2 regions of the Cytobacillus sp. FSL K6-0265 genome follow, and region 2 is predicted to be linked to the other one. Evidence: riboswitches for the same ligand, from Rfam matches in the RefSeq annotation. Region 2 holds a riboswitch; the other holds the start of a gene.
The links. A riboswitch is a leader RNA that binds a small molecule or an ion and turns the genes downstream of it on or off. The one in region 2 is predicted to bind FMN.
Positions count from the first base shown of each region.

Region 1 (16,625 bases), 220 kb from region 2:
AAAATGTAGCTGTTGGCTTGGAAATTGGTGAGAAGGCACCTGAAATTCAGTTGGAAACACTGAATGGTGAGTCATTTCAACTAAGTGACTATGAAGGAAAGAAAGTATTACTTAATTTTTGGGCAAGCTGGTGCGGACCTTGTGAAGAAGAAATGCCTTATATGGAAAAAGTTTATAAAGAATATAAAGAAGACGGATTTGAAGTCATAGCTGTAAATATGACGAAAACGGAAAGAAACGAAACAAATGCCGCTGATTTCGTGAAAGAGAAAGAACTATCGTTCATCATCCCAATGGACCCTGAAGGCATTGTCTTAGATGACTATGAGGTGATTGCCTATCCAACGAGTTATTTCATTGATTCGGATGGGATTATTCGAAATAAAGTATTAGGTGCGCTAAATGAAGACTTCTTGGAAAAGGAAATTTTACGTTTACCATAGAGGATGTTTTCTAAAACGAATGTGTGGGTATAAATGTATGATAATATGTTATTAGATTAAGCATTAAGGGTGTGGAAAATTGAGTACATCAACAATTCTAAAATGGATAACAGGTGCATGTGAAGCGTTTCTTGGCATTCCTTTTCTCGGAGGGATTTTTATTCTCTCAAATGGTTGGGTGCCACTCATTGTTATGTTTTTCCTTCATGTAATCACACTTGTACTATCTGCAAGAGATGGAGTAAACAAGTACGGTAGTATCACAGGTATCATTACTTCTATTATTGGTTGGATTCCGGTTGTCGGAATGATTATGCATATCATTACAGCGTTGTTAATATTTGTAGATGCTGGCCTTAGTTCAAAAAAAAATAAAACGAATGTGTATTAAAACGAAACGAGCCGATGAAATAAGTCACGGCTCGTTTTTGTATAAGTTTTATTATAGGGCAGTCCAACCGCCGTCAATCACTAACTCTGTACCAGTGACAAATCTTGCTTCGTCTGATGCTAAGAAAAGGACACCGTAAGCGACATCTTCAGGGTTGCCGAAATAAGGCAACTGCGTATAAGTTTGATAGAACGGTAAGGCAGATTCCATGGAAGGAGCGGTCATTGGTGTTGAAATGATTCCTGGGTGTACAGAATTGACCCGAATATTTTCCTTTCCATATTCAACTGCTGCAGATTTGGATAAGACTCGTAATGCTCCCTTAGCTGCTGTATATGGACTTGTTCCTGCCATGCCAACTATGCCACCGATGGAAGAAATATTGACAATGGAACCGCTGCCATTTTTCTTTAATTCAGGGATGACATATTTCATGCCGATTACACAACCATTTAAGTCGATATCTAAAATTTTATTCCATTCCTCCATTGACATTTGTTCTAGTGTTTTAGGAGAAGCGACACCCGCATTGTTAATCAAGATATCGAGTTTACCAAATTGTTCAATGGTTTTATTTACAACTGCTTGCCATTGCTCCTCAGATGTCACATTATGAGCAAGGGCGATCGCCTCACCACCTGCTTCTTTAATTTCTGCAACTACTTTATTTAAGGTTTCCATTTGTAAGTCAGTCGCTACAACTTTAGCGCCTTCTTTCGCGAATAACTTTGCTTCTGCTGCACCCATCCCGTTAGCTGCACCAGTAATAATGGCTACTTTTCCTTCTAATCTTCTCATGATAGAATACCCCCATTTGGTAAAAATTTTAGAGCATATCGTACGATTTTTAATACAACTAGTTGCTTTATCAACAATCCGTTGATAATCTGATTATAACAACAGATGAAAAAATACAGCAATGAACAAAAAAATTGAGATTGTCGCATACTCAACAGTTTATTCATTTTTGTTTAAAACTAAGGACAATTAATACAAGGAGTAGAAGAATGTCGAAAAAAGAAAAAGTAGATCCACGTGTAGTAAGAACGAAGCGAATGTTGACTGACGCCTTAATTGCTTTAATAGAAGAACAAGGTTTTGAAAAAGTGACGGTGCAGGCAATTACAAAAAAAGCGATGCTAAATCGAGCGACTTTTTATCTCCATTTTACAGATAAATATGATTTGCTTGAACAAAGTACGGATGACATGATCGTTGAATTAAAAGAAGCCATGAAGACTTCTTTCATTGCAAGTAAAGGGACGTATGCTGCTGAAACACCAAATGAAAGCTTTATTCAATTATTTACCCAAATTGGCGCATATGATTATATATATAGAGTGTTGCTATCTGAAAGTACAATGCCTCATTTTCGAGATAAACTAACAACTGTGTTGAGCGAATTTATTGCAGATGGCATGACCGTAATGCAACCAGATGATAACTTATTAACCATACCGAGAGAGATGGCTATTCGCTTTTACGCCTCTGCGTTTTTAGGGGTAATTATATGGTGGTTAAAAAATGATTGTCCGTATACCGCTAAATATATGGCTGCGCAACTCATGAAAGTTACCATTCAAGGACCGTATAAACAAATTGTGATAGAACAGAAACCCTCTTTATAAAAAGGGTAGATGAAAATAAAGTTGACAAAATCTTAATAGATGATAAACTGAAAATGTGTAAACGGTTACAGATTTGGGTGTAACGCGTTACATATCAAATGAATAGTAATTAATTGATATTTGTTTTTTTCTGAAATATGTAACCCGTTACATACATTTCCTTATCATGTGGGAATAACGTTACAAATAATGAATGTTTTCTATGTAACGGGTTACATACTATCTTTGGAAATAAGTATAATAACAGTATATAACAAGGAATTTTATGTAAGGTGATGATTCATATAGCCACAATTAAAGAAGTAGCAAAGTACGCAAATGTATCTGTTGCAACTGTATCGAGAGTGATTAATAAAAAAGGCTATGTCCAAAAGGAAACGCAAACAAAAGTAGAAGAAGCAATCAAAGCATTAAACTACCGCCCTAATAATGTTGCGCGGAGTTTATTTAAAAAACAGTCAAAAATGATTGGCTACATTGTCCCGGATATTACTAACCCATTCTTTCCTCAACTTGTTCGTGCAGTGGAAGATGTGACGGTAGCACAAGGGTACACAACCTTTTTATGTAATAGTGACGACAATTTAGAGAAAGAACTAATGTATCTAAATAAAATGGCGGAAAATTATATTGATGGTGTGATCATTGTGTCTAATCATATGAATGAAAATCATCTCGCCAATTTACAAATACCCGTAGTTGCACTGGACCGTGTGTTTCATGAAAGTATTCCTTCTGTGACCATTGATAATTATCGGGAAGCGAAAAGAGCGGTTATGCATTTAGTTGAAAACGGCTGTGAGAAAATCGCCCATATTAGTGGTCCTGAAAATATTATCAATTCCCAACTCAGGAAGAAAGCGTATCAAGATGTCATGATGGCTCTTGATAGACCTATGTATATAAGTGAAGGGCATTATCAAATGAAAACAGCCCAAGAAGCAACATTTCGTCTTCTTCACGAACATAAGGATATTGATGCCATATTTACTGGTAATGATGTGATGGCAGTGGGTGCACTAAAGGCATGCACGAAGCTTGGAATAAAAGTACCGAACGAACTCCAGATTATCGGTTTTGATGGTATTGAGTGGACAGAAACTGTTTCACCAGAAATTACAACTATCGCTCAACCAATATATGAGATGGGCAAAAAAGCAGCAACAATGCTTTTGAATAGAATCAACGGTAATGAAGAAGGTCAGGACCATATTGTTTTCCCGACAGAATTAAAAATGAGAGAAACGACAAAGCATTAAAAAGACAGAAGGAGAGTGATTAGATGATTACAGTAATTGGAAGCATCAATATGGATCTAGTCACGGTAACAAATATAAATCCATCAATGGGAGAAACCGTGATGGGAGAATCATTTTTTACTGTGCCAGGTGGTAAAGGGGCGAACCAAGCAGTGGCTGCAGCTAAGCTTGGAGCGAATGTGAAAATGATTGGTAAAGTAGGCGATGACCCTTTTGGTCAGGAATATATGGATTATTTTAATGAGCTGCAAATCAATACGGAAAGTATCCAAGTAGAAAAAGGTGTCCGAACTGGAACAGCAAGCATTACAGTGTACAACCATGATAATAAAATAATTGTTGTACCTGGTGCCAATCATTTAATGACTAGTGAAGTCATTGAAACTTATCGCGATGATATTTTAGCGAGTGAATGGGTGCTTCTGCAATTAGAAATTCCATTATCTGCAGTAGAAAAAGTGCTAGAAATTGCGGCGGAAGGCAATGTTGGCGTCATTTTAAATCCTGCTCCTTTCCATCATATTCCTTCGCATTGGTTTGAGCTTGTGACCTATTTAACACCGAATGAATATGAAGCGAAACAATTATTCGAAGCGTATAAAAATGATGCGGAAGCAATTGAATTACTGAAAGAAAAACTTGTCATTACAAAAGGAAGTGAAGGGGCTGCGTTCTTTAAACAAGGAGAACTCATGACCATTCCTGCTGTAAAGGTAAAAGCAGTTGATACGACTGGAGCGGGTGATACATTTAATGGTGCTTTAGCTGTTGCCCTTGATGAAGGTTTAACATTAGACCAGGCCATTACTTTCGCTATAAAGGCTGCAGGTTTATCTGTAACGAAACTGGGTGCCCAAGTAGGGATGCCGATAAAAGCCGAAATTGAAAAAATGGAAGTGAATCATCATGAAGAAACAAGGAATGCTGAATAGTGAAATAGCGAAAGTCATCAGTGATATGGGCCATACAGATACGATTGTGATTGCTGATTGTGGGCTACCTATTCCAGATGGCGTGAAAAAAATCGACCTTGCTCTAAAGATAGGAACACCTTCTTTTCTAGACGTTTTAAATGAATTGGAAAAAGAACTAATGATTGAGCGAGTCACATTAGCAGATGAAATGAAGACAGATAATCAACCGCTATTCTTAACAATAAAAGACAAGTTCACTCATTGTGACTATGTGTCGCATGAAGCCTTTAAGAAAGAAACAAAAAAAGCAAAGGCGATAATACGAACTGGAGAAGCATCCCCTTACGCTAACATCATTTTAACGTCAGGAGTGATTTTTTAATGAAGCAATCATCAATAATAGAAATGAAGAATATTCATAAATCCTTCTATTCAGTGGAAGTGCTCAAAGGCGTTGATTTTGACTTAAGAGCTGGGGAGATCCATGCACTTATGGGTGAGAATGGGGCAGGGAAATCAACCTTAATTAAAATCCTTACAGGTATCCATGAAAGCAATCAAGGTGATATTTATTATAAAGGGAATAAGACTGTATTTTCTTCACCAAAAGATGCAGAAAAAAATGGCATTGCTGTCATTCATCAAGAGTTAAATATTATTCCTTATTTAACAGTGGCTGAAAATATGTTCTTAGGTAAAGAATTAAATACTTTCGGTTTATTAAAGACGAGAGAGATGAATGTAAAAGCAGAAAAGTATTTAAAGCGTTTAGGGATTGAAATGGATGTAAAACTGCCTGCTGGAGAACTTTCTGTTGGACAACAACAAATGATCGAAATTGCACGAGCAATCGCTGCCAATTCTGAGGTTCTTATCATGGATGAGCCAACAGCCGCGTTAACAGATAGAGAGATTGATACATTATTTACTGTTATCGATCAATTACGAAAAGAGAATGTGGCAATCATTTATATATCTCATCGCATGGAAGAGATTTTTAAAATGTGTGACCGCATTACAGTTTTACGAGATGGGCAATCAATAGGAACGAAATATACCACAGACACCTCATTCGATGAAATCGTGAAAATGATGGTTGGTCGAGAAATTGGTGAGCGTTACCCAGCTCGGACAGCAACAATTGGTGATGTTTTTTTCAAGGTGGAGAACTTAAGTGTGAAAGGTCATTTTTCTAACATTTCATTTGATGTTAGAAAAGGTGAGATACTTGGAGTTGCCGGTTTAATGGGAGCTGGGAGAACGGAAATCATGGAAGCGATTTTTGGGTCAAGAAAGAAATCGTCTGGGAAAATATACTTGAATGGTCAAGAACTCCACATTCGTGCACCAAAGCAAGCAATTGCTGCCGGTATCGGCTTTATTACAGAAGACCGAAAAGATGAAGGTCTGATACTTGGATTAAGTGTAAGGGAGAATTTAGCCGTTCCTAATTTAAAAGCGCTTTCGCAAAGTGCCATTATGTCTACTAAAAAGGAAAAAGCTTTCTCTAAAGAAATGATAGAGAAATTAAAAATTAAAACAGCTGGTCCAGAACAAGAAGTTAAGAATTTAAGTGGTGGGAACCAACAAAAAGTGGTCTTTGGAAAATGGCTAGGAATCGATCCAACACTGTTAATTTTGGACGAACCTACACGTGGTGTCGATGTAGGAGCAAAAAAAGAGATATATACGATTATGAATGAAGAAACGATGAAGGGCCATTCCATTATTATGGTCTCATCTGAGTTGCCAGAGATACTAGGCATGTCTGATCGTATTATGGTGATTCATGAAGGGAAAGTAGCTGCCATTCTAGAAAAAACGGATGCGACTCAAGAAAAAATTATGGAAGCAGCAACAGGAGGGAACAAAGCATGAACAAAATTAGTAAAGGCATCGGCTCCATTCAAAAGCTAGGACCGGTTTTAGGTTTATTACTCATTATTATTATTTTATCGGTTATGAGTCCAAGCTTTACAACAGCTGACAATATACTTAACGTACTAAGACAAGTTTCAATTAATGCTTTAATTGCGTTTGGAATGACATTTGTTATCTTGACAGGTGGTATCGACTTATCAGTCGGTTCGATTTTAGCGCTATCTTCGGCACTGACTGCAGGTATGTTAGCAAGTGGTATGGATCCAATATTAGCCGTTCTTCTCGGTTTATTAGCAGGTGCTTTAATGGGACTTGTCAACGGTGTAATTATTGCAAAAGGTAAAGTCGCTCCTTTTATTGCAACATTAGCGACAATGACAATTTTCAGAGGGTTGACACTTGTTTATACAGAAGGTCGACCAATTACTGGATTATCTGATGCTTTTAGCTTTCAAATGATTGGTAAAGGTTATTTTCTCGGTGTACCATTTCCTGTTGTTACGATGCTGTTAGCATATTTATTTTTATACTTCTTATTAAAGAAAACAACGTTTGGTCGCGGTGTTTATGCGATTGGTGGGAATGAAGAAGCCGCTAAGCTCTCTGGTTTAAAAGTGGATCGCTTGAAAATGGGTGTTTATGCGATTTCAGGGCTGTTTGCTGCTGTAGCCGGAATTACGTTAACTTCTCGTCTTGACTCTGCACAGCCAACAGCTGGTACAAGTTACGAATTAGATGCCATTGCGGCTGTTGTACTTGGTGGGACAAGTCTTTCAGGCGGACGCGGATGGATCTTTGGTACATTAATTGGTGCTTTGATTATTGGTGTACTAAATAATGGTTTGAATTTATTAAACGTATCATCTTTCTACCAACAAGTGGTGAAGGGCGGCGTCATTCTATTAGCTGTACTAATTGATAGAAAGAAAGCTGCTTAACATATATGATTTGCAAACCTATGAAGGAGGAATACTCACATGAAAAAAATATGGAAGCTTCTAACTTTGGTTTTAGTAGTCGCTTTATTAGGTGCATGTTCATTAAATAATGGGGCTGATGATAATGAAGCAACTGGTAGTGATGAAAAAGCATCAGGTGAAAAAACAATTGGTCTATCAATTTCTACATTAAATAATCCTTTCTTTGTGACACTACGTGATAGTGCAGAAGCAAAGGCAAAAGAGCTTGGTTATGCGATTAAAACAGTAGATGCGCAAGACGACCCAGCAACACAAGTGAGTGATATTGAAGATTTAATTCAACAAGGGGTAGATTTATTAATTGTGAACCCAGCCGATTCAGCAGCGGTTGCTTCTGCCATTACATCAGCTAATAATGCAAATATCCCGGTTATTACTGTGGACAGAAGTGCTGAAGGTGGCGAAGTTGTCGCTCACGTAGCTTCTGATAATGCAGAAGGCGGTAAAATGGCAGGAGAATTTATCATTGAACAACTTGGTGGCGAAGGAAAAGTAGTAGAACTTGAAGGGATCCCTGGTTCATCGGCAGCACGTGAAAGAGGTGCAGGTTTTAACGAAGCAATTGAAGCATCTGACAATGTGGAAGTGGCAACAAAACAATCTGCGAATTTTGATCGTGCAGAAGGCTTATCAGTAATGGAAAACATCATCCAAAGCAATAATGATGTTCAAGCTGTATTTGCTCATAATGATGAAATGGCGCTTGGTGCTTATCAAGCACTAACGGCTGCTGGATTGAAAGATGTCATTGTTGTTGGATTTGACGCAACAGATGATGCCGTCGCGGCAGTAGAAGGTGGCGACATGGCAGCAACAGTCGCTCAAAAACCAGATAGAATGGGCGAGCAAGCTGTAGAAACAGCCAAAAAAGTACTCGATGGTGAAACAGTGGAAGAATTTATTCCTGTTGAGTTAGAGTTAATTAAATAAAGAAAAAGATAGTGTTTGAATGAAGCGCGTGTCGATTCTGCTTTAAGGTGGAATGAACACGTGCTTTTTTTATTTTCTAAGTGAACGCAGGTGATGGAAAAACGTGTAAAAAAATATATAGTCGCTTATTTAGAAATGAGTGTATAATTATGGTAATCATTATATTTTGTGAAGAATCGAGTGGTAGAATGATCCCTGCAAATAATTTCGGAGTTGATATGACGAACGCCGCAACGCCTTATTTTCAAGTAGTGAAGGACAATCGAATTCGGTTTGGTTTGGAGACATTCAGACAATATCCCGGTTTAGCGAAAAGCTTATTTCATCACCTATTTCCTATAGAGCAAAAGTTAGATATGACGTTTATTTCTGGTTATCAAGATATTGATAGCAATAGGGTAAGGAGAGAAAAGTTAAATTTACGTCGATTTTTCAAGATAAATAATTGGTCTAATAAAGTAGTTTGGCAAGAAGAAATGGGTTGTTATTTTGTCTATACAACGGTAAATCATGTGAAATCATCCGCGTTTTTTCGCTATACCCTTAAAATGGTTGATGGTCATACTTCGCTTTATATTTGTTTTGTGCATCGCGATTGTTTATTTTATATTAGTTCTGATGTACTGGATATTGTTGCAAATGCGCATACGATAAGGAGATTAAAAGAACTATTTCCTGAAATGTATGATACTTTCTACGAAGATGATTAATCTTCTGTGAAAATTAGCAAATAATGTTATCGTCTTCAAAAAATAAATTTCGTACTATTTACAAAAAAACTGTTATATGTATCCGTTGTCCAATGATTAAAGGATAGGAGAAAAATGATGAATATAAACAGGAAAGATTTACTTAATGCTGCATGGATTATTGGAATTTGCTTTATACTGGGATCGTGTACTATTGCTGGAGCGATTGAGAGCAATAGTTCAGTGAATGATGATTATTATGAACAACAAAGATTCAATGACAATTTTGAAAGGTTTATTGAAATACTCGAAGTGAAAGGGAATTAAATAAAAGAGCAGAAAGAAAATGCTATGACTAAAATATGGCGGTAAATTGTGCTTTACACAGGTGAAAAGAAAAAAGTAAAGTGGTGATTAGATGTCTAGCGATTTAAATAGAATAAATACCTTATTTGCCGAAAAAGCAGAATACTGGGATTTAGATGATTTACAGATTGATTATTTGAATGAAACCATTTCTTTAAAATTACTCAGTTGTCATAAACAACAGATTAAGAAAACCTACATTTTTATAAAGGAAGTGATGTCGTTCTTTGTTTATCAAGAGGCTATTGTAGGGACGATACGTTTAAATGACCGTCGTTTTACTGAGGCGAATTTATTAAGCGAAATTAGTTATCACAACAATGGTTTTGGTCATATAAAAATTGAAAGCTTAGAATCAGATCTGAAAGAAATCGAGAAATTACATGCAAAAACCAATTTCTATTTTCAAGTAAATAATAAAGACAATTTTTTCATTGAAGCCAATAGTGTGCAAATCAATGATGAACTGTTTGTAAACCTTCTTGCAGAAAGTGGAACACTTAAATATATAGACTGATGACCTTTGTACTGAGTGAAGAAAGAATGATTTTGAGATTCAGTATTGCTTTCATAAAGATTTAAAGATATGCTAGATGTAGAGACTATTATACATAATAGTAGTCTTGTAATTTCATAGAATATCCTTCGGGGCAGGGTGAAATTCCCAACCGGCGGTGATGAGGGTGACCTCTTAGTCCGTGACCCGGGCTCAGGAATGAGAACGGTGGATTTGGTGTAATTCCAAAGCCGACAGTATAGTCTGGATGGGAGAAGGATGCGTGTGTGTAAAAACGTTCAAAAACAGTTGATTTTGACGTTTATTTGGCCATGATTACTTTTCCCGTATACGTATTCGTATACGGGTTTATTTATTCATGAGTCTTTTTTAAGAATGGTGGTGATGAAATGGGATAACTATAAGTGTGAGTCGAACTTTTTTTGTAATATTCAACAAACTCTCCCGATACCGCGTCTTTGCCCCGAGCGGAAAATTCCAACTTTTATTAAAACGAACAAATCTTATACAGAGAGGTTGATCATTCTGTTTACAGGTATTATCGAAGAAATCGGTACTGTACAACGAACGATTCAGCGCGGATCTACTATTCAAATAGTGTTAAATGCTACAAAGATTATGGATGATATCCATATCGGTGATAGTATCGCTGTGAACGGCGTTTGTTTAACAGTGACCGAATTCCAACAAAGAAGTTTTACAGCAGATGTGATGCCAGAAACTTTTCATGCGACATCGCTTTCCTCATTAAAAGTAGGGAGCAAGGTGAATTTAGAAAGGGCGATGTTAGCAGGTGGACGATTTGGCGGCCATTATGTAAGCGGTCATGTGGATGAAACGAGAAAAATTCTAAAAAAACAAAGAGTAGAAAATGCGATTTATCTTTCGGTTGCCTTATCCGAGCAATATCAGCATTTAATTCTACCGAAAGGATCTGTTGCTGTTGATGGCACTTCATTAACAGTGATGGAGGTTGGGGATGGATATTTTACGATTGCGCTAATTCCTCATACAGCTGAAGAAACGGTGATTAGTGAAAAATCGGTAAATGATCCCGTTAATATTGAATATGATTTATTTGCAAAGTACGTAGTTGCCTTTACAGACACATCAAAACGTGAAAGAAATTTCCAACAGTTATTAGAGAATAATGGATTCTTAAGTTAGGAGGGAACATATGAGTCACTCAATTGAAGAAGCGATAGCTGACTTGAAAAAGGGAAAAGTGATTATCGTTTGTGATGATGAGAATCGTGAGAATGAGGGTGATTTTATCGCTGTTGCCGAGTATGCATCAGCTGAAACGATCAACTTTATGGCAACAGTGGGAAGAGGGCTTATTTGCGTGCCGATTGAGCAGTCAATCGCCAAAAAGCTAGACTTGCATCCGATGGTTACTAATAATACAGACAGTCATCAAACCGCCTTTACAGTCAGTATTGATTATAAAGAGACAACGACTGGTATAAGCGCATTTGAACGGTTTTTAACCGTAGAAAAGATGTTAGACGAAGAAACACAAGCAAAAGACTTCAATCGTCCAGGTCATATTTTCCCCCTTGTAGCGAAGGATGGTGGCGTCCTTGAGCGCTCAGGACATACGGAAGCGGCAGTTGATTTAGCGAAGTTGGCTTGTGCAAGTCCAGTCGGGATTATATGTGAAATTATGAAAGAAAATGGTGAAATGGCTAGAGTAGCAGAGTTAGAGAAAGTAGCAGAAAAATATGATTTGAAGATGATTACGATTGAACAATTAATCTCTTATAAGCAATCACAATTATTAACAAACTAATATAGGAGTGAAGTAGAATGAATACAATACTAGAAGGACATTTAATTGGTACGGGAATGAAAGTAGCCGTTGTTGTATCGCGGTTTAATGAGTTTATTACAAAAAAATTATTAGATGGCGCATTGGATAGCTTCAAGCGTCACGATGTAGCTGAGGAGGATATTACGATCGCTTGGGTACCTGGTGCGTTTGAAATTCCCCTAGCGGCAAAAAAACTCGCAGAAAGTGGCAAATACGATGCGGTCGTTGCCCTTGGAACAGTCATTAGAGGGGCCACGCCACATTTTGATTATGTGAATGCAGAGGTAGCCAAAGGAGTAGCAGCGACTTCATTGCAAACAGGCATACCAGTAATCTTTGGTGTGTTAACAACTGATTCTATTGAACAAGCGATTGAGAGAGCGGGTACAAAAGCAGGTAACAAAGGCTGGGAGGCAGCTGTTAATGCGATTGAAATGAGTAATTTCAATAAACATTTTCGTTAATAATTAATTTTCTTTGCTCCCTCTTTCTTTTTCTCGTTATAATAATATTAACGGTTATATTCACATGAATAATGGTTATAGCATGAATAGAAGTTAAATGAAGAGCCTAAAAGAGAAAGAGGGTTTATGATGAAATTAGAATTAATTAAATGTCACGGTTCGGGAAATGATTTTTTTATCATTGATGAGATGGAGCAGTCGTTTGGCTGGAGTGATAAAGAACGAGCGAACTTAACGATTAGTCTTTGTAATCGTACCAGCGAACTTGGTGCGGATGGGATTTTATTTATATTAGCAAGTGAAGATGCTGATGCGAAAATGCGAGTTTTTAATGCAGATGGTTCTGAAGCTTCCATGTGTGGTAACGGTCTTCGTTGTGTCGCGAGATATGTATGTGAGAAATTGAAAATCAAAGAGGCGACAATTGATACGATGAAAGTTACCCTTCAAGTTAGTAAAGAAGACGATATTTATAAAGATATCCCTACTTACAAGGTAGAAATTTCTCCGGTGTCTTTTGATGTTGCTACTTTGCCACTTCACATTGATCAGCATCAATTAATTAATGAAAAGATTGAAGAGCTTTCAGAAGATATCGCTTTTACTGCTCTTTCTGTTCCTAATCCCCATCTTGTGGCTATTGTCGAAAAAGAGGAGTTGCAATCAGATATTCAAGAGGAATTAAGTTTGTATGTCAACGGAGAAAATGATTACTTTCCTGATGGGGTAAATGTGAGTTTCGTCAAACCTCTTCCAGAAAGTGGCATCTTTGTTCGTACGTATGAAAGAGGAGTGGGCTTTACAAATGCATGCGGAACAGCGATGTCCGCTTCATGTTTAGTTACTTGTATGCAAAGTATCAATACCTATGAGCAACCGATTGAGGTTTATAACAACGGTGGTAAGGTCCGTTGTGTTGTTCATAAGCAAAATGATACCTTTACAATCGATCTGATTGGTAACGCCAGCTTTGTCTATCAATGTACAATTGAAGTAGATATAAATCACCCGGGGACATTTACCATCGATAGCTCAGAAGAATATATTGAAGAAATGATGCAATATGCGAAGTTACAACAAGAGGCTTCTGCTTTTTTAACCAAGCAATTAAATGCTTAAGAGCCCTTGTATGATTATTAAGAAAGAAATAAGTTTTGAACCGAAACGGCACTAAGCGTAAATAGTGTTGTTTCGGTTTTTTTGTTTTTGCATCTCAATTGCAGGTCGTTCATATGATATTTGCATTGCTATTGTAGCTTCTAAAATGACGAGTAAACCACATTTACTAAGGTTTCACTTGTGTATAGCCTTATCCTTTTAATGAATGAATAATGTTTGCGATTGTGTCATTTTTGGTTTCGAAAAAGCTTGCCATTGGACATGGATCAGTTAAACGAGACTTACTAATGTTGTCCAATGTAAAGTTCTTCCTTTGCAGTTGTTTGTCCACTTCGTCCCAATAGAGTGGGGCTGCTACAATTGCTCCTTCTCTGCCTCTTGGAGAGTAGGGCGCAATCATCGTTTTTCCTTCTGCATGTTGAATATAATCGATATATAACTTTTTCCCGCGATTCTTTTTCATCCTTTCTGTCGTATATAAATCTGGGTTTTTTTCAACTAAATAGGAAGCTATGAATGAAGTGAACAGTCTCGTATCCTCATAAGAAAAATGATGATGCATAATTGGGATATGTACTTGTATCCCCTTTCCACCCGTTAATTTTGGAAAGCCAATAATATTTAATTCCTCAAAAATCTTGTTTAGTTTCTGTGCAGCAGTAACAGCTAGTAAAAAATGTGTTTCATCAGGTGGGTCAAGGTCGAACACAATTTCAAGCGGATGTTCACTGTCAATTGTTTCAAAAGGGGTATGATACTCTAGTGCTAATTGATTACCTAGCCAAACAAGTGTAGATAAATCATTACATAAGATATAGTCGATTTCGTCTTTTGTAAAAGAAGTAACAAATGACGGTGCATAATCAGGTTTATTCTTCTGATAGAAAAATTCTTTCCCTATATAGCCATGTGGATAGCGAATGGTTGTTAACAATCTATTCTTCACAAACGGTAACAACCGTGGAGAGACGGAAACAAGATAAGCAATGAGTTGCTCTTTATTAATCTTTGGGTTGTCCCATAACGGTTTTTCCGGGTGGGTCACTTCAATAGAAGGATCGATGTTAGCATTTTCTATCAATAATCTCTCCCATGTACATGTATCCCATTGCTCATTCGGTAAGAATTGCATAAATTGAGGCAGTATAAAAGTATCCTCAATTATGTCTCGAAAGCAAAGTTGAATACAAATGCTTGGGGAGATGGTGTATTTTGTTTGATTTACTTTACTTCCATTTTTTTGAATCAATTTTACTAAAATAGCCAATTCCTGTTCGTTTAGACCTTCAGAAAATTCACCCATTACCTTTACTTCATTTTGTTGTACGATACTATATTCAAACTGATTAGTTGTAATATTCCAGCCGGTAATAAAGAAACGACCTTTTTTCCTCATATTGACCTTCAACATCCTTTTTCATTCATTCTGTTTCCATTCATAAAACGTATTACACATGGTCATAGTATGGTTAGATTAAAAAAAGACATACAAGCGAGGAGCAATCCAATGAAGCCAATTATTCCTTTTGAACCAAAAATGACAAATGAGATTCCAAAAGGCGATCAGTGGATTGCGCAGGTAAAGTGGGATGGTACAAGGATATTGTCCTATTATGAAAAAGAGAAATTGACGCTCTTTAATAGAAAGGGAAATGAGCGCACCCTCCAATATCCGGAAATACAACGATTGCCATCATTGATTAAGGGGAATTCCTTCATTTTAGATGGAGAAGTAATCGCTTTTCAAGATGGTGTACCCTCTTTTTATGATGTAATGAGAAGAGATCGCCGGAAAAATACAATAACGATCAATCAATTACAAACAGAAATTCCAATTACTTATATGATATTTGACCTCTTATATTATAACGGTAAATGGCTGATTGAAACCCCATTACATAGACGCCAGGATATGTTAAGGGAAATGATCCAGCCAACAAATGAGATTCAAATTGTCCAAAGTTTTAGAGACTGCCATTCATTATATGAAGCAGTCATAGAGCAAGGGCTAGAGGGCATTGTATGTAAAGATTTAAATAGTAATTATATATTAGGTGGAAAAGATGAACGCTGGTTAAAAAAGAAAAAAGAACAGGACCTTATTGCTGTTGTTGGAGGGGCAACTTATAATGGATCACTTATTCGTTCACTTGATTTAGGTGTATATAATGAAGAGGGTGAGCTCATTTATATCGGCAGTGCAGGTTCGAGCAAGCTTACTTTAAAAGATTGGCGTGAAGTGACAGAAGTGACAAACCAAATTATTCAGGAGAAAAGTCCATTCCATAATTATAGTGGATTATTAAAAAAACATGAATGGTTATCCCCGGTTTTAAAAGTGAAGGTTACTTTTTTAGAATGGACAAAAGATCATACGATGAGGCAACCAGTCATTCAATCGTTTGTTTTTTAAAAAGTTTAAGGATAGGTTTTTGCCTACAGCAAATTTAGGTGTTTTACATAGGTTATAAGGAGTATATAGAGAGAACGACTATAGAGGAGGTTATCTATTGACTCAACACTTTTACCCGGCAGCTACACAGACTCATTTTTATAGAAGGCCTTATGGGGGTCGTCCTGGTTTCGGGGGAGGCCCAGGTTTTGGCGGTCCCGGTTTTGGGAGACCCGGTTTTGGTTTTGGTGGTCCATTTTTAGGCGGTGTGGCGACAGGCTTATTGGGTGGCGCATTATTAGCACCTCTGGTTTATCCGCCTTATCCACCTTATCCTGTATATCCACCATACCCACCTTATCCAGTTTATTAAAAAAATCAACAAACATCACAGCTGAATCTGTGGTGTTTGTTGATTTTTTCATTGTTTTTTGTAAAGATAATGCTTCATGAAGACATATAAAAAGAGATGTAGCTAATCTTACCAACAATGTACGTGTATATGAATAATTCACAGAGAAAAAATACAACTAATAAGAATGGAGGAGGTTTACTGATGCACACAATGTGGAAGGGAAGCATAAGTTTCGGTTTAGTGAATATCCCGATCAAATTGCATGCGGCAACTGAAGATAAAGATATTAAATTGCGTAATTTGCATAGTAAGTGTCATTCACCTATTAAGTATGAGAAAGTATGTCCTGTATGTGATGAACCTGTTGATCAAAGTGATATAGTAAAAGCATATGAGTACACGAAAGGGAAGTTTATCGTCCTTGATGAAGAAGAATTACAAGCGTTGAAAAAAGAAAATGAAGATAAAGCGGTGGAGATTTTAG
Region 1 is NZ_JBBOPE010000001.1:2,619,885-2,636,509, reverse strand. Features, by position in the region: gene MHH73_RS13285 (TlpA disulfide reductase family protein) at 1-443, shown strand, start outside; gene MHH73_RS13280 (hypothetical protein) at 523-834, shown strand; gene MHH73_RS13275 (SDR family NAD(P)-dependent oxidoreductase) at 886-1,632, opposite strand; gene MHH73_RS13270 (TetR/AcrR family transcriptional regulator) at 1,842-2,462, shown strand; gene MHH73_RS13265 (LacI family DNA-binding transcriptional regulator) at 2,738-3,721, shown strand; gene rbsK (ribokinase) at 3,745-4,653, shown strand; gene rbsD (D-ribose pyranase) at 4,628-5,017, shown strand; gene MHH73_RS13250 (sugar ABC transporter ATP-binding protein) at 5,017-6,513, shown strand; gene MHH73_RS13245 (ABC transporter permease subunit) at 6,510-7,454, shown strand; gene rbsB (ribose ABC transporter substrate-binding protein RbsB) at 7,494-8,426, shown strand; gene MHH73_RS13235 (hypothetical protein) at 8,576-9,136, shown strand; gene MHH73_RS13230 (hypothetical protein) at 9,254-9,442, shown strand; gene MHH73_RS13225 (YxiG family protein) at 9,534-9,998, shown strand; FMN riboswitch at 10,119-10,261, shown strand; gene ribE (riboflavin synthase) at 10,524-11,165, shown strand; partial or broken gene ribB (3,4-dihydroxy-2-butanone-4-phosphate synthase) at 11,176-11,766, shown strand; gene ribH (6,7-dimethyl-8-ribityllumazine synthase) at 11,808-12,275, shown strand; gene dapF (diaminopimelate epimerase) at 12,405-13,394, shown strand; gene ligD (DNA ligase D) at 13,585-14,790, opposite strand; gene MHH73_RS13195 (ATP-dependent DNA ligase) at 14,902-15,807, shown strand; gene MHH73_RS13190 (spore coat protein) at 15,905-16,159, shown strand; gene ku (non-homologous end joining protein Ku) at 16,343-16,625, shown strand, end outside.
Region 1: another riboswitch for FMN. It lies ahead of ribE (riboflavin synthase); the one in region 2 lies ahead of MHH73_RS14375 (ECF transporter S component).

Region 2 (16,625 bases):
TTCAAGATTCAGCCGGAAGTGATGTAGATAATAGCGAGCAAGAGAACCAAGTCGCATCGAATGCCACTCAACCAAAGGAAGCAAACGATGAAATCACAAATGATGAGATTACAAATGATGAGATCACAAATGATGAGAGTAATCCTACGCAAGGAAATACGGAAGATAAGGTAGAGAATGAAGAAGGAACGCCAAAAGGAGATATCGACCAGACAGGGGATATTTATGCTCAAAATGAACAGGCAGGAGATGCCGATGATGGTAATGAACAACCAGTGATTGAACCAACTGCAGTCTATGCGGAAGATATTAAAGGTCAAGAGGAAGTTTTAACATATTCTATACCAGATCATAATGTTCAAAATTTTATCCCCATTAGTGTGATGGTAAATAAAGAAGCAGAACTGTCTAAAATGGAATTATTCATTAATTATATGTCAGAATTAAAAGAAGCGGAATGGGGATTAGGGGAGCTAAACCCATTTGATGCGGACTTTCATTATGATTCTTCAAATCAAGTGCTTACAGTTGATTTTCATGCTGCAACAAACATTACTACAAGCAGTCAATCAGAAACAATTAAAGAAATATTAACGGATATGATGGCTGATTTTAATATAAAAAAGATCGATTTATTAACAGATGGTGAACAAGGGGTAGAGATGGGAAATGAAGGCTTTACAGAAGAAATAAATCAAGTAGATACGCCTAATAAATCTGCCTACTATTTTTACTATCCTAATGAAGAGTGGACAACGCCTTTCCTTGTTCCGTTTAGAAAAAAAATAAACTCGGTGACAGATGCGTTTGCAGCGATGAAAACAGGTATTGAAACATATAACTTGAAAGCTTCTATACCTGATGACATTGACTTTGAAACGGAAGTCGTGTCCGATGAACAATTATTAATCACTTTTGAAGATGATGCTGATATTAAGAATGATGAGGAAACTTTATATACGATTGAAGCAATTCTATTAACGGCCAAGGAATTTGAATATAATGAGGTTAAGTTGGAAAATACCGAAATTGATCAAATTGGTCGGTTTGATTTAGAAAAAGAAATTCAAGTGCCAGTAGCACCTAATAAAAGGGATTTGCCATAATAAAGAACAAAAAGTTGGTAATTATGACTAGTAAAGTCTATTATTACCAACTTTTTTTGTGTCTTTAACAAAGATTATATTGATAAAAGTGCCAAATAAAAAAGTAAAATTTATTTTTTGTATACATATTTTTTAAAAACTCGTACATAGTAATGGATGTGTTTTTTGGTAGGATTTGTCGTTTATCATAGAAATAATTAATTTGTCTATAGTATATAATCGCTTTAGGAGGCACAAGTTTTGAAGTATAAAGTAAGCCGTTTATTTATGTTCGGAAGTCTATGTATTCTTTGTTTATTGTTCAGTGGTGAAAATAAAGCTTGGGCAGACTCTTGGCCAGAAAAAACAAAAAATTGGGTATGGCCAGTAGAAGGGGTCATCACAGATACATATGGAACTAGGGGAGGACATCATAAAGGGATTGATATTGCTGCTGAGATAGGTACACCCATTCATTCAGTTGATAGTGGGGTAGTTACGAGATCATATTTCTCTGATACATATGGTAATGTTGTGTTTATACAGCATGATAACGATACAGAAACCATTTATGCTCATTTGAAAAAGCGTTTAGTATTTGAAGGTGATGTGATTTCAGCAGGTGATTCAGTAGGAGAAATGGGGAATACTGGTGATTCCTCTGGTGTTCATTTGCATTTTGAAGTTCACGCAAACGAGTGGACCTTTTCAAAGGAGAATGCGCTTGATCCTTTTTTAGTATTGAATCATGATGAGGATACCCTGGTTGTTTCAGGAAAAATGAATGGGACTAATATGGATACATATGAAGTGAAATCAGGAGATACGTTATGGTCGATTAGTGAAAGATATAATGTGTCGGTAACAGAATTGATTAATAAGAATGGTTTGCGAACGGAAAACATATATCCTTACCAAATATTAAAGATGCCTTAAACTAAAAAGTAATGCATCTAAGCAAAGGTACATTTAATATGAAAAAATTAACATGATTGTATTTTATTTTTCAATCAAAACGAATTAAGGTTTGATTATTCAAAAAAATGTCTAAATCTCATTGTCCATGCCTCTTTTAAGGCGTATAATTGTTACATACAATTGAGGAGGCAGGCAAAATGTTAACGGATTATCATAATCATTTAGAGAACGGTACACTTACATTAGACTATTTAGAACAATTTACAAACGCTGCTAATAGTAAAAATATTGGTTCATTCGGTATTTCTGAACATGCTTATCACTTTTATCAAACGGCAGATATTCTGCAAAATAAATGGGTGAATGAAAGACGATATTATGATATGAAGGATTATGTGTCATTATTTCATCAAGCATGGGATAAAGGAATAGATGTCAAGATGTCTATTGAAATGGATTATACACCTGGAAAGCATAAGGAAATGGAGAAATTCATTCAATCTTATGATTTTGATTATGTGATTGGCTCTGTCCATTGGGTAGGTGACTTTGGCATCGATTTAGCTGAATACAAAAAGGAATGGGAACGACGCGACCTATACGATGTATATCGTAAATATTATGATCAGATAGTCACTTTGGCTCAATCTAATCTATTTGATATTGTTGGCCATATTGACTTAGTGAAGATTTTTAAATATGTTCCACAAGATGAAGCGTTTCTCTTAGAACAATACGAAAGAGCAACTGATGCTTTAGCACAATCAAAAACATGTGTGGAAATAAGCAGTGCTGGTTTAAGAAAACCTGTAGGTGAGCTTTATCCAGATCCAAGATTATTACGAAAATGTTATGAGAAGAATATACCAATCGTTCTATCATCTGATGCTCATTTTCCCGAGCATGTTGGTGCAGACTTTGATCAATCGCTTGCATTAGCAAAAGAAATTGGTTATTCATCCATCATGACTTTTTCAAAAGGTGAACGTAAAGAATATCCGTTAGGCTAGGGTATAATGATAAATAGTTATCAAATAAAAAATGAACAGGTTCTAATTGAATCTGTTCATTTTTTATTGATTTTGGTTAATCTAAAAATAAAAAAGAGTGGTCGAATAAAGACCACTCTTACATGAAGGAATTATAAGATAATAGGATTAATAGAAACAATCTCATCTAAGTTATTCAATAAGGAAAGCTCATTTTCACTTAATGGTTTGTCAAAAGCTAGAACCATAATTGCTTCGCCACCTGCTTGTTTACGACCCACTTGCATTGTTGCAATATTAATATGGTGATCTCCAAGTACTTGACCTACGTGGCCAATAACACCAGGTCTGTCCATATGTTGAATATAAAGAAGATTGCCCTCTGGTAAGAAGTCGATATTAAAGCCGTTCAAATAGACAATTCTAGGTCCATAATGATCAATAAAGGTACCTCTAACTGTAAATGCATTTTCTTCGCCTTTTGCTGTGACTGAGATACAGTTGTCATAGCCAAATGCTTCTGTAGAAATCTTTTCACCAACAGTGATACCACGCTCTTTTGCAGTGAGTAATGCGTTTACTTCATTCACGTTAACATCTATTCTTCCTTTGAAGAAGCCAGACAGCATCGCTTTTGTTAAATATGCAGTCTCTAATTCTGTCACTGAACCAGAGTAAGTAATAGAGAGTTCATGTACCCCTTCTTTAACACATTGAGTTAAAATATTTCCGATTTGTTTAGAAATTTGGTAAAACGGTTGTATTTTTTCATAGATGTCTTTGGAAATCGCTGGTAAGTTAATCGAATTAGATACTGGATTTCCTTCAAAGTATGTCCGTACTTCTTGAGCAACTTGTGTTGCTACATTTAATTGTGCTTCTTTTGTTGATGCACCTAAATGTGGAGTTACAATTACATTATCATATTTTAAAAGTGGATGTTCACCAGGAGGTTCGGTTTCAAATACGTCTAGTGCAACTCCCCCAACATGTCCATTAGCCACGTATTTAGCTAAATCTTGCTCGTCAATGATACCACCACGTGCACAATTGAGTAAGCGAACGCCTTTTTTTGTTTTTTTCAATGCCTCTTCATTAATAATCCCTTTTGTTTCTGGTGTAAGTGGAGTATGAACCGTAATGATATCCGATCTTTGCAGTATTTCATCTAATGTAGTAGATTCTACACCAAGTTTTGCTGCACGTTCTTTCGTTAAAAAGGGATCAAATACTAACACACTCATACCAAATACTTTTGCTCGCTTGGCAATTTCACTCCCGATTCTTCCCATACCAACAATCCCAAGGTTTTTACCGAATAGTTCAGTACCTACATACTGATTTCTTTTCCATTCCAAATTTTTAACTGAGCTATGCGCTTGAGGGATATTTCTCATAAGGGAGGCCATCATAGCAAAAGTATGCTCTGCCGTAGAAATTGTGTTTCCGTCTGGTGCATTAATGACGATAATACCTCTTTTAGTTGCTGCCGGGACATCAATATTATCTACACCCACACCTGCTCTTGCAATGATCTTTAAGTTAGGCATCTCCGCCATTAATTCATCCGTTACTTTTGTAGCACTACGTACTAACAAAGCCTTAATAGTTGATAAATCAACTTCTGGATCGTCGGTTTTCTTTTGAATAATTTCGGCATTTGTGTCGTTAAGTAAAGGGTATAAGCCTTCTTCACTAATGGCATCAGCCACTAATATTTGATACATGTATGAACCCTCCTAAGTTGGTTACTTAATTATCTGATTATTTTACAAGACGAATATTATTCTGTCAATTGGATTTATTGTTTGTGTTTAAAATGGAAACGCTTTAATGTAATAAAATAAAACGATCTTCGAGGGAAGAAAATTTTTATCTATTGAGGACAGATGTCCATAATGGAGGGAATGTTTTTAATTCAAGATATGTACGATTTTAGGCTTCACAAATGAATTGTTTTTCAGTATAATGAAGTTGTCAAATAAATATGGTCTATCTTCGGGGCAGGGTGAAATTCCCGACCGGCGGTGATAAGTATTGAATACTTTAAGCCCGCGAGCCTAAAAGTGGAGTGCAATTAGCATGAAGCGTTTGTATTGGGCAGGATTTGGTGAGAATCCAAAGCCGACAGTAAAGTCTGGATGGGAGAAGATGGAGGTTCTGCTAACGTTCAAAGTGTGCACTACACGAACGTTTATTAAGAATGTCTTTGTTCAATTCTCCCTCAAGTTTACTTGAGGGTTTTATTTTGCAAAGACGCTTATTTGCTGAACTTTCTTCTATAGGAGAGATAGCCTAAAAGGAGAGAGGAAAAATTGAAGAAGTTAAATGTCAAAGCTTTTGTTGCAATTGGTATGTTAAGTAGTATTGCGTATATTCTTATGTTGTTAAACTTTCCATTACCACCGTTTCCGAACTTTTTGATGATTGACTTTAGTGATATTCCTGCTTTAGTGGCTGCATTAATATTTGGTCCGATTGCGGGAATACTGGTCGAATTGTTTAAAAATGTGTTGGATTATTTTATGACTGGAAGCGCTACTGGCGTACCTGTTGGTCATATTGCTAACTTTGTCGCAGGATTATTATTTATTTTGCCGACCTATTATGTTTATACAAAGATGAAATCCAAAAAAGGCATGACCATAGGGTTAATAATTGGCACAAGTGTAATGGCTGTATCCATGAGTTTGCTAAATTATTTCGTCTTTTTACCAGCCTATACAATGTTTTTAAATATGCCCGCAATGTCAGGACCAGAAATGCGTTCAACTGCAGTCATGTTTATTCTACCTTTTAACTTTATTAAAGGGATTTTAATGGCATCGGTATTTATGCTTGTATTTGTTAAGATGGGTAATTGGATTAATAAACAAAGATCATTAAATACGATTGCTTAATTTATAAAGGAGGCATCTAACTTTGAAAAGTTGGATGCCTTTTAATATATAAACATATGCCGCTTAAATAGAATGGCTACTTATCCATTGTTTCACCATTTGAAAAGCACAAATAGACTCATGGGCAACTTTCGATCACTATTATTTAAACTTTTAGCTAAAGAATAGAAAAGCCCACTGGTTTCATTTAGAAGAAGGATCTTTATTCGCATTAAAAAACGAACAAACCCGTGAATAATAGGATTTGTCCGTTTTCTTGTTTTGATAATTAGATTTTTGTTCTATTCGTATTTTAACGGGTCACCATCAAAGGCATCGTCTGCGACTTTGATTGAGTCTGTTGGACAGCCTTCAAATGCATCCATCATATCTTCTATAAGAACATCAGGAATTTCTACAATTCCTTCATTATCATCTAATGTTACAAATGCGATGCCCTCATCATCATAATCATAAATGTCTGGAGCTGCCGCACCACATGCGCCACAAGCAATACATGTTTCTTTGTCAACAATTGTATACTTCGCCATGGAATAACCTCCTATTTAAAATCTTTTTCATGTTAAAGCACGAAAATATCTGCCGAAACACTTACCACATGTTCTATTGTAAATCTGTCTTGTAAACATTTCAATAAAAATCTACCATCTAGAATAGTCTATGGTGGGACTTTTCAAGTTGTTCATGAGGAAAAATTGACTGATATTATCACGTATATAACGGTTTCATGATACAATAAAATTCAACAAAAAAAATTAAAATAATGTCGAAAAAATCTGCAAATTCATCACGAAAATGCTATTCTAAAAACTAATTAGTCATAATAAAGGGGAGAGAAATGTGAGTGTTATTCAGAAATTGGTCTTATTTTGTCTAAAATCAATTGAGAATCAGAGAACGGCTTATGCCATTTTACATTTGCTTAATGGCAAAAAGTCATCTCAAACAATACAAGATGCTCATTTATTTCACTTGAAGCAATACTTTCATGTATTACCCCATTTGACAAGAGAGGAATTTAACCAAATATTAGATTTTCTTATTGAGGAGAATTATGTTACTTGTCTCAATGAGGGGACTTATCGAATAACGGAAAAAGGGGATATATATATCCAAGTGCATGCGGAACCAATCCTCCCTATATATCTCAATGGCTGGTCATATAATCGAATGGACAAATTATTTTGGGAGCGTCTTTCTCTTATGGTTCAAGTGATTTCTAACCTAGTCGCATATAACGGGAGGTATCTCCCAATTCAAAATAATAAACCTCATCTTGATTGGATAAAAAACTTTATTCAAAGAAATAGATTCAATCGCTATGAGTTGGCAACACAATTGTTTAAGGAGTTACAACATCTTTTTACGAATAAAAAAATAGACCCTCTAATTCTTATACTAAGGTTAACAGGAAGTAAGCGAATTGGCTTAACGGCACATCAGGCAGCTGAACAGTTACAAATGTCAGTGTTAACCTATCATTTACATTTTACAAATGTGATTCACATGATTTTAACTGAAGTAAAAGGAAATAAGACTTCTTATCCTTTACTCGAGCAATTATTAGAGACAGAAGAGAAAAATGAGTGGATACACCTAACACAATCAACAAGAAAAACAGCTATTTATTTAAATCAAGGATACGATATTGAGGATATTATTAAAATAAGAAAATTAAAACAAGGAACAATTGAAGACCATATTGTGGAATTGGCCATCATTGATTCGTCATTTGATATAGATATATATGTCCCACCAGAAGTGCAAAGAAACATTATGAAAACTTCAACAAATGGAATAAAACAGTTAAAATATATCCGTCAATCCGTTCCCGAAGCAAGCTATTTTCAGATACGGCTTGTACTAGCTAAACATAAAAGTGCGGTGAGCGTATGATGAAACATTTACTGAGAGAAAAATTTGGTTATACGTCTTTTAGAGATGGACAAGAAGAAACAATAAAAGCGGTATTGGCTGGTAAGCATACGTTAGCCATGCTTCCAACTGGTTCTGGGAAGTCATTATGTTATCAACTTCCTACATATATGCTTCCAGGTGCAACTTTAATTATTTCTCCACTTCTCTCCTTAATGCAGGATCAAGTAGACCAATTACTATTGATAGGGGAAAAACGGGCAATTGCATTTAATTCTTTTTTAAATTACCAAAAAAAAATGTCTGCACTTAAAAACTTGCACCAGTATAAGTTTATTTTTACTTCACCTGAAATGCTACAATCAAAATTATTCATGGAGAGATTAAGTGAGATTAATATTACATTACTTGTTATCGATGAAGCGCATTGTATTTCTCAATGGGGCCATGATTTTCGACCGGACTATTTAGCGATCGGCACTGTAATGGAAGACTTAGGGAATCCGCCTATATTGGCGTTAACGGCTACAGCAACTGATAGGGTGAAACAAGATATTAAGCAATCTTTAAATATGCAAAACAGTATTGATATTCTTTATTCAGTTGACCGACCAAATATCTCTTTACATGTTGAGAAAGTCGGAAGTTATCAAGAGAAAATAGATGTGTTAATTAAGAGGGTTAGCGCATTACACGGTCCAGGTATTATTTATTTTTCTAGTAAAAAAACGGCTGAAATTTGTGCCCAATCATTAAAAGAGAATGGTATAAAAAGAGTGAGCATTTATCATGGTGGATTGAATCATGAAGAAAGAATACTTATTCAGCAACAATATATCCATAACCAACTAGATGTGATATGTGCAACAAGTGCATTTGGTATGGGAATTAATAAAGAAAATATTCGTTATGTTATCCATTTTCATATGCCGATGAATATGGAATCGTATTTACAGGAACTTGGTAGAGCTGGGAGAGATGGCCAAGCTAGTCTTGCTTTATTGTTATATGCACCTTTTGATGAGCAGCTACCAAGGCAGTTGGTAGAAACCGAACTAATTAACGATAGCCAAATGGAAAAATTACGCCAATTCTTTTTAGAAGACTCCCTAAGGTGGTGGGAGTTGGAAAAATATGAAGAGGAAATTATAGCAATTGCTAATCTTAGTGAAACATCTATGCGATTATTAAAGGATTTTCATCGTAATGCTATCCTTCATCATAAGGAGGCGACTTCCTTAGATGAACTAAAGGAGATGATGAATAAACAATTGCAGCTTAAATTTGAAGCCATTCATACTGTTTATCAATATATTCATATGTCCACATGTAGACGAGAAAAAATCTTACAATATTTTGGTGAACAACCGACAATAAATATAGTAGAATGCTGCGATCATTGTAATGGTAGCAACTATCCTAATTTGCAAGCTGAAAAGCGTGAAACAATGCCTGAATATGAAAATTGGGAAGAGATTTTGCAAGAAATTTTATTAAGTGAGACTTCGAAAAATGAAGAGTAAGTATGAAGAAACCATCCGTTTATTATCCGATAAAGAATTAAGATTTCATTTATATTTAACACAAGTATTATTGCTATTTATTGCACTAGTTATTGGTCTATTTCTTTTTCATTCTTGGCACTCTTTTTTTGCGCTATTTCAATGGGATGGACCATCTATTATGATTGGTCTATTATCAGGATTAATCATTGTAATTCTTGATATAATTGGGATGAGAACGCTCCCTCCTTCCTATTATAATGATGGCGGGGTAAATAAAAGGATATTCAGCTCACTATCACCAGTCCAAATCATAGTGATTACATTAATAATTGCCTTTAGTGAGGAAGTGTTATTTAGAGGTGTGCTGCAAACTCATTTTGGATTGATAATGACTAGTGTGATATTTGCTCTTGTTCATTATCGTTATTTATTTCAATGGTTCTTATTTATAAATGTCGTTTTATTGAGTTTCTTCATTGGTTGGATATATGAAATAACAGGTAATTTGTTAGCGACAATTATCATGCACTTTATTATTGATTGTTTATTGGGGTTATATATCTATAAAAGTCAAAGAGCAGGAAGGGAAGATAGATGAATAAAGAGGCATCGTATCGGGAGAAGGCAAAGAGAGATCGCCAAAGATTACAAAAAGCCAACTTAAATGATGAGTTGGTGATGGCGGAAATCAGCAGTACAAGAGAAGAAAAACAAACATTTGAAAAAAAATTAGACTACCCACTGATTCGTTTACTTGCTGCATTTTTTATTATGGTTCCAATAGTGGCTTTGTCTGTTTATTATCTTGTTCCTATGCTAGCTGAACAGTCTTCAACATCAGCTGAAAAAGAGGATTTTGAAACTGTCGGAATATCAAATAACAATAATAACGGTTCATCACAAGAGGTTGCAGCCGTCCCTGATGATAAAGAAGATCAAGAAAAGGAGAACGAAGCTGAAGAAGCAAAATTGAAAGAACAAGAAGAAGCAGAAAGGAAGAAACAAGAAGAGGAAGAACGTAAAAAACAAGAAGAAGCCGAAAAGAAAGCGAAAGAAGAAGCAGCGCAAAAAGAAAAGGAAAAGGCAGAAAAAAAAGCACGGGAAGAAGCTGAACAAAAAGAGAAGGCATTAGCGGAACAAAAGGCGAAAGAAGAGGAAGAAAAAAAACAAGCAACAAAAGTTGTGCAGCATACGGTTCAATCACAAGAAACAATGTATAGAATCGCCATGAACTATTATAAGTCACCAGATGGGATTGCTAAAATTAAGGCTGCTAATAATTTACCATCTGAAGAAATATACGTTGGCCAAGTATTAAAGATTCCACTCGACTAGTCATGAATCCACTCCTCCAATCATATACTGTGGGCAAGCATAGCTATGACTGGGGGGAGTTCGATGGAACCGGCAATTAATCAACTGGATGAACGAACAGATCAAGCAACGAGACAAATGCTTCAAAAAGTAGTTGAGAGAAAAGCGAAATATGATCTATTGAAAGAGTGGCATTTGGTTATTATGTGGCTAGTTGTATTTCTAACATTTGCTTATGTCATCTTTGTGTATTATCAATTTTATTTACCTTATTCCTATTCTTTTGCTTCTGTTTTTTCTGTTTATATTAATCAACCATTCAATTTATATAGCATGGTAACTTTGATTGGGCTTTATGGATATATGGTCGTATTACAAAAGAAGCGCGATAAAGCTGAAAAAGAATATCATGCACTTAGATGCGAGATCATCGATAAGAGTAAAGACTTGTGGAAAAAAGAGGATGAGTGGAAAAACCGGCATCATGTATTTAATATGATGAAGAAAAATTATGATATTAATTTGTTTCATGAGAACAAATAATCATCATCGATGCATAGGGCGTAATGGCATTTTACTTGTTCTTTGGTAACAATTAAGAAACAGAGAACTTAAGGGGAAATAGATAACTATAACGCACCCCATTTTGTGATTGCATTGTAGGAATCGAAGAACTTGTTACAAAGGTACACAGTCGAGAACCCGCCATCACAACGGCAATTGGTCAAGCTCACAAGAAGTATTAAGTTTGTAGAAACGAGATAAGTCATATTTAGGTTGTTCGTTTTTAGAGCATCCTTTTTTTAGTTTTTTTGACTAACTTATATATTCGTACATATAAGAAGAGGTGGAGTCATGTATATTCTATTAGCGGGTGTTTTCCTGTTTATTTTCGTTGGAGTCGTCGTTTATATGTATAAGGAGGCACATAAAGATACACTTGAAGTGAGAAAGGTGGCAATACAAGGTGTACCAGGAAGTCTTGCAGGATTAAACATTTTTTTTATTTCTGATATCCATCGTAGAGAGCTATCCGAAAAGTTGATTCAAGTTGTTAAAGATAAAAAGGTAGACATCGTTTGCATTGGGGGAGATTTAACAGAAAAGGGAGTACCTTTGGCGAGGACGAAACGGAATATAGAAAAGCTTGTATCTATTGCTCCGACTTACTTTGTATGGGGGAATAATGATTATGAGGTGGATTTTCATGAGCTAGATGCATTGCTATTAGATCTCGGAGTGAAAATCCTTGATAATTCAGCAGTCAGTTTTGAAGGTTCAGATGGTGAACGTATCGTGTTACTCGGAACAGATGATTTTAGTAGGGAAAGAGATCGGATTGATCTGGCCATTGAGGATGCTGGGAATGGCTGTCGTATTCTCATGAGCCATGATCCTGGTATTGTGGACTATTTATTACCAGAACACCAAATTTCATTTATGATTTCTGGACATACCCATGGGGGACAAATTCGTATTTTTAACAGGGGACCCTATGAAAAAGGCGGAATGAAATATAAAAATGATATACCGTATTTTGTCAGTAATGGTTATGGGACAACAGCCTTGCCTTTAAGGCTTGGCGCACCTGCACAAACTCATATTCTTTCTTTATATCCAAGTTTAGAAGGAAATGTTAAGGACGACTCACCAACTAAAGTATATACCATACACTAATCTCAAGAGTCGGTTCTGGGCAGGGGGCAGGAAAAAATGCAATTGGAGCGTTTGAATGATAATAAAATTAAAATTTTGCTTACTTTAGATGATTTGTTTGAAAGAGGCTTGTCAAAGGAAGATATTTGGAAGGACTCTTTAAAATGGCATCAGCTTTTTCAAGATATGCTTGAGGAAGCAAGTGAAGAATTTGACCTTGATATATATGGCACCATCAGTATCGAGATTTTTTCAATGCAAATACAAGGAATGGTTATGATTGTGACGATACAAGAAGAAGCGGAAGAAGAATGGCTTAAGGATGGGATCATTGATTTTCAAGTAGATGTAGACAAACAAAATTATATCTTATATGAATTTCCTGATTTTGAGAATATTATTTCATTAAGTCACCGTAAAATATGGGAAGAAGAAGTAGTTAATTCATTATATGTCTATAACGACCTTTATTATTTAATGATTGAATGCAATAGAAAACAAGCGGAAGAAAAACTTATTTCCATTCTAGCTGAATATGGTACGGTTTCTTTTGTTAGTTTATATATCATTAAAGAATACGGAAAAGAATTAATTAAAGACCATGCTTTAGAAAAAATTAAATTTTACTTTAAATAATACTATTGCCTTCAAGCAAATAGGATGTGATGATTCTATTTGCTTGAATATTCTGTCTCCCTTGTGTTTATAGTTTTAAAACTTTGGGAATAGGATGTAATATGCTGTCTATTGATAAGATTAATTCAATTGATCTTGATAAAATACCTATAAGTATTTTATGAATGAAATCAGCTAAAAAAGGCAAAATAAAATAGATGTAAATATTTTTGAAAATAAGGAAAATAGGCAATATTATCACTTTGGTAGCGTTTACATAAAAATAAGAAAAAATTGTTTTTTCTTCTTGCATAAATAGAGCAAAGGTGTATACTATGTCTTGAAAGCGGACAACTAAAGAATGTGAATTTTTCTAGGAGGTTTCAAATAGTGGCCGATAAAGGTACTGATCATACGAATCAAGAAGATAAAATGGACGTTTTGAAGTCAACTCAAATCGTAATCCACAAAGCTTTGGAAAAACTTGGATATCCAGAAGAGGTTTTTGAACTGTTGAAAGAGCCAATGCGTTTATTAACAGTGAAAATTCCTGTTAGGATGGATGATGGGACGGTGAAGATTTTTACGGGTTACCGTGCTCAGCATAATGATTCAGTCGGTCCTACAAAAGGGGGAATTCGTTTTCACCCTAATGTAACAGAAAAAGAAGTGAAGGCACTATCTATATGGATGAGCTTAAAATGCGGAATAGTCGATCTACCATATGGCGGAGGTAAGGGTGGTATCGTTTGTGATCCAAGGGATATGTCCTTCCGTGAGCTTGAAAGATTAAGTAGAGGGTATGTAAGAGCGATTAGCCAAATTGTTGGTCCTACAAAAGATATTCCAGCTCCAGACGTTTTTACAAATTCACAGATTATGGCCTGGATGATGGATGAATATAGCAGAATGGATGAATTTAATTCCCCAGGATTTATTACTGGTAAGCCACTTGTACTTGGTGGTTCTCATGGTAGGGAATCAGCAACAGCAAAAGGGGTTACGATTTGTATCCATGAAGCAGTCAAGAAAAAGGGTATTAATTTAAAAGGTGCTCGCGTGGTTGTACAAGGTTTTGGTAATGCTGGTAGCTTCTTAGCGAAGTTTATGCATGATGAAGGCGCAAAAGTCGTGGGTATTTCTGATGCATACGGTGCGCTTCATGACCCTAATGGTTTAGATATTGATTACTTACTTGATCGCCGTGATAGTTTTGGAACGGTAACAAAGTTATTTAATGAAACGATTTCAAATAAAGAGCTACTTGAGCTCGATTGTGACGTATTGGTTCCTGCAGCAATTGAAAACCAAATTACTGAGGAAAACGCACATAATATTAAAGCAAGTATTGTAGTAGAGGCTGCTAATGGTCCAACAACACTAGAAGCGACGCAAATATTAACGGATAGAGATATTCTTCTTGTACCTGATGTACTTGCATCCTCCGGTGGTGTAACAGTTTCCTATTTTGAATGGGTGCAGAATAACCAAGGCTATTATTGGTCTGAAGAAGAAGTAGAAGAAAAATTAGAAAAAATTCTTGTGAAATCATTCAATAATATTTATGAAACCGCTCAAACTCGTAGAGTAGATATGCGCTTAGCTGCGTATATGGTTGGTGTACGTAAAATGGCTGAAGCGTCAAGATTTAGAGGTTGGATTTAATTTTCATAATTTATTACATTTGAAAGAAGGGAAAAAATCTCCTATTATATACATTAGGAGATTTTTTTCATTTCTACATATATTAAATATCATACGGGTCAGTCCAAGAGGTGAATCATCATGGAAAAAAAAGATGCAATTGTGGTTGGTGGTGGACCATGTGGATTAGCCGCAGCCATTTGTTTACAGGGGTTAGGGAAAGATGTTTTAGTCATTGAGAAGGGCAACATTGTTAATGCCATTTATCGCTACCCGACTCATCAAACGTTCTTTAGTTCTAGTCAAAAATTAGAAATTGGTAATATACCGTTTGTAACGGTTGAACATAAACCCAATAGAAATCAAGCACTTACCTATTATAGAGAAGTGGTTAAACGGAAAGCAATCAATGTAAATGCTTATGAAAAGGTTGAAAGCATCACAAAGAAAGAAAATGTCTTCTCGGTGCAAACAGATAAAGCGGAATATCAATCATCTTATGTCATTATAGCCACGGGGTATTATGATCAACCAAACTATATGGGGATTCCGGGTGAGGAGTTAGATAAGGTCTTTCATTACTTTAAGGAAGCTCATCCGTTTTTTGATAAAGATGTTGTGGTCATTGGTGGGAAAAACTCCAGTGTTGATGCGGCCATTGAATTAGAGAAGGCTGGTGCAAATGTGACAGTTCTCTATCGGGGAGAGGAATATTCAAAAAGCGTGAAGCCGTGGATTTTACCACAGTTTGATTCACTTGTTCGTCATGAGAATATTCAAATGGAATTTAATGCAAATGTTCAGGAAATTAGAGCAAATTCTGTTGTCTATGAGAAAGATGGGCAAATAAATGAAATCGCGAATGATTTTGTCTTTGCCATGACTGGTTATCATCCAGACCATACTTTTTTACAATCAATAGGCATTAAAAAAGACGAAGAATCCGGAAAGCCTGAACATCATCCTGAAACAATGGAGACAAATGTAGAAGGAATATATATTGCTGGCGTGATTGCAGCAGGTAATAATGCAAATGAAATATTTATCGAAAATGGTAGGTATCATGGCGAAATGATTGCCAAAGCGATAAAAGAGAAAGAGCAATAAGCAAACAAGCTCAGATGAGAATATGCGCGTAAGTAAACCCGAACTTTTTGGCAAAACACTTTTCAATAGTGCTTTGCTTTTGTTCGGGTTTTCAAATTGTATGGATTTATTTTGTGAATATTAATTTGACTTTTGTAAAGGGTGATTATCTCTGTGCTAATATTTCGTTGGTTACTATCATTAAAATTCTCGCCATTGTCATTGGTATGAGCTTATGTGTAGATGAAATATTGTAACAGTTTGGTTTTTAACTCATTAAAATACCCTAAATCAGCTTTTATAGTTGAAACATTTTTTCCAGTTCTTCGAAAGGCATCCTACTTTCCAAAGCAATTAAAAGTTTAATACGGGCTTTTTGCCCATTTAATCCATTAGAAAAAATGAGGCCAAGTTCTTTTAATTCTTTGCCCCCTCCAGGATAACCATAAACGTCTTGGGCGATGCCATTAAAGCATCTTGATACGATAATAATAGGAATCTTTCTAGCGAGTAAACCTTTTATACCAGGAAGCATTGCGGGCGGAAGGTTTCCTTGTCCTAGTGCTTCAATCACCAATCCATCACATGTAGTTTGTGCAATGGCTCCTAATAGAGTAGAATCCATACCGGCATGAGCTTTAATGAGCATTACTTGTTTATCTGCTTGTTCAATTTCAAAATGTGCATGTTGAACAGGGAGATGATGAAAAAGTACACCTCTTTTAGTGACTATACCTATGGGTCCATATTGAGGACTTTGAAAGGTCGAGACGTTGCTCGTATGTGTCTTTGTGACATTTTCAGCTGTGTGAATTTCATCATTCAGTACGACTAAAACGCCCTTTCCATCCGCCTCATCACAAATGGCTACACGAATGGAGGAAATCAGGTTATATAATCCATCTGAGCCAATTTCATTACTAGAACGCATAGCCCCTGTAACGACAATCGGCAAAGAGCCCTTTACTGTTAAGTCAAGAAAATAGGCGGTTTCTTCCAGTGTATCGGTTCCATGCGTTATGACAACACCAGATACTT
Region 2 is NZ_JBBOPE010000001.1:2,841,522-2,858,146, reverse strand. Features, by position in the region: gene MHH73_RS14395 (hypothetical protein) at 1-1,106, shown strand, start outside; gene MHH73_RS14390 (peptidoglycan DD-metalloendopeptidase family protein) at 1,374-2,021, shown strand; gene MHH73_RS14385 (histidinol-phosphatase) at 2,201-3,013, shown strand; gene serA (phosphoglycerate dehydrogenase) at 3,145-4,719, opposite strand; FMN riboswitch at 4,983-5,149, shown strand; gene MHH73_RS14375 (ECF transporter S component) at 5,308-5,892, shown strand; gene MHH73_RS14370 (ferredoxin) at 6,174-6,422, opposite strand; gene MHH73_RS14365 (helix-turn-helix domain-containing protein) at 6,733-7,788, shown strand; gene MHH73_RS14360 (RecQ family ATP-dependent DNA helicase) at 7,788-9,290, shown strand; gene MHH73_RS14355 (CPBP family intramembrane glutamic endopeptidase) at 9,280-9,870, shown strand; gene MHH73_RS14350 (LysM peptidoglycan-binding domain-containing protein) at 9,867-10,607, shown strand; gene MHH73_RS14345 (YpbF family protein) at 10,671-11,129, shown strand; gene MHH73_RS14340 (metallophosphoesterase) at 11,442-12,263, shown strand; gene MHH73_RS14335 (adaptor protein MecA) at 12,300-12,878, shown strand; gene MHH73_RS14330 (Glu/Leu/Phe/Val family dehydrogenase) at 13,245-14,522, shown strand; gene MHH73_RS14325 (YpdA family putative bacillithiol disulfide reductase) at 14,643-15,608, shown strand; gene MHH73_RS14320 (asparaginase) at 15,886-16,625, opposite strand, start outside.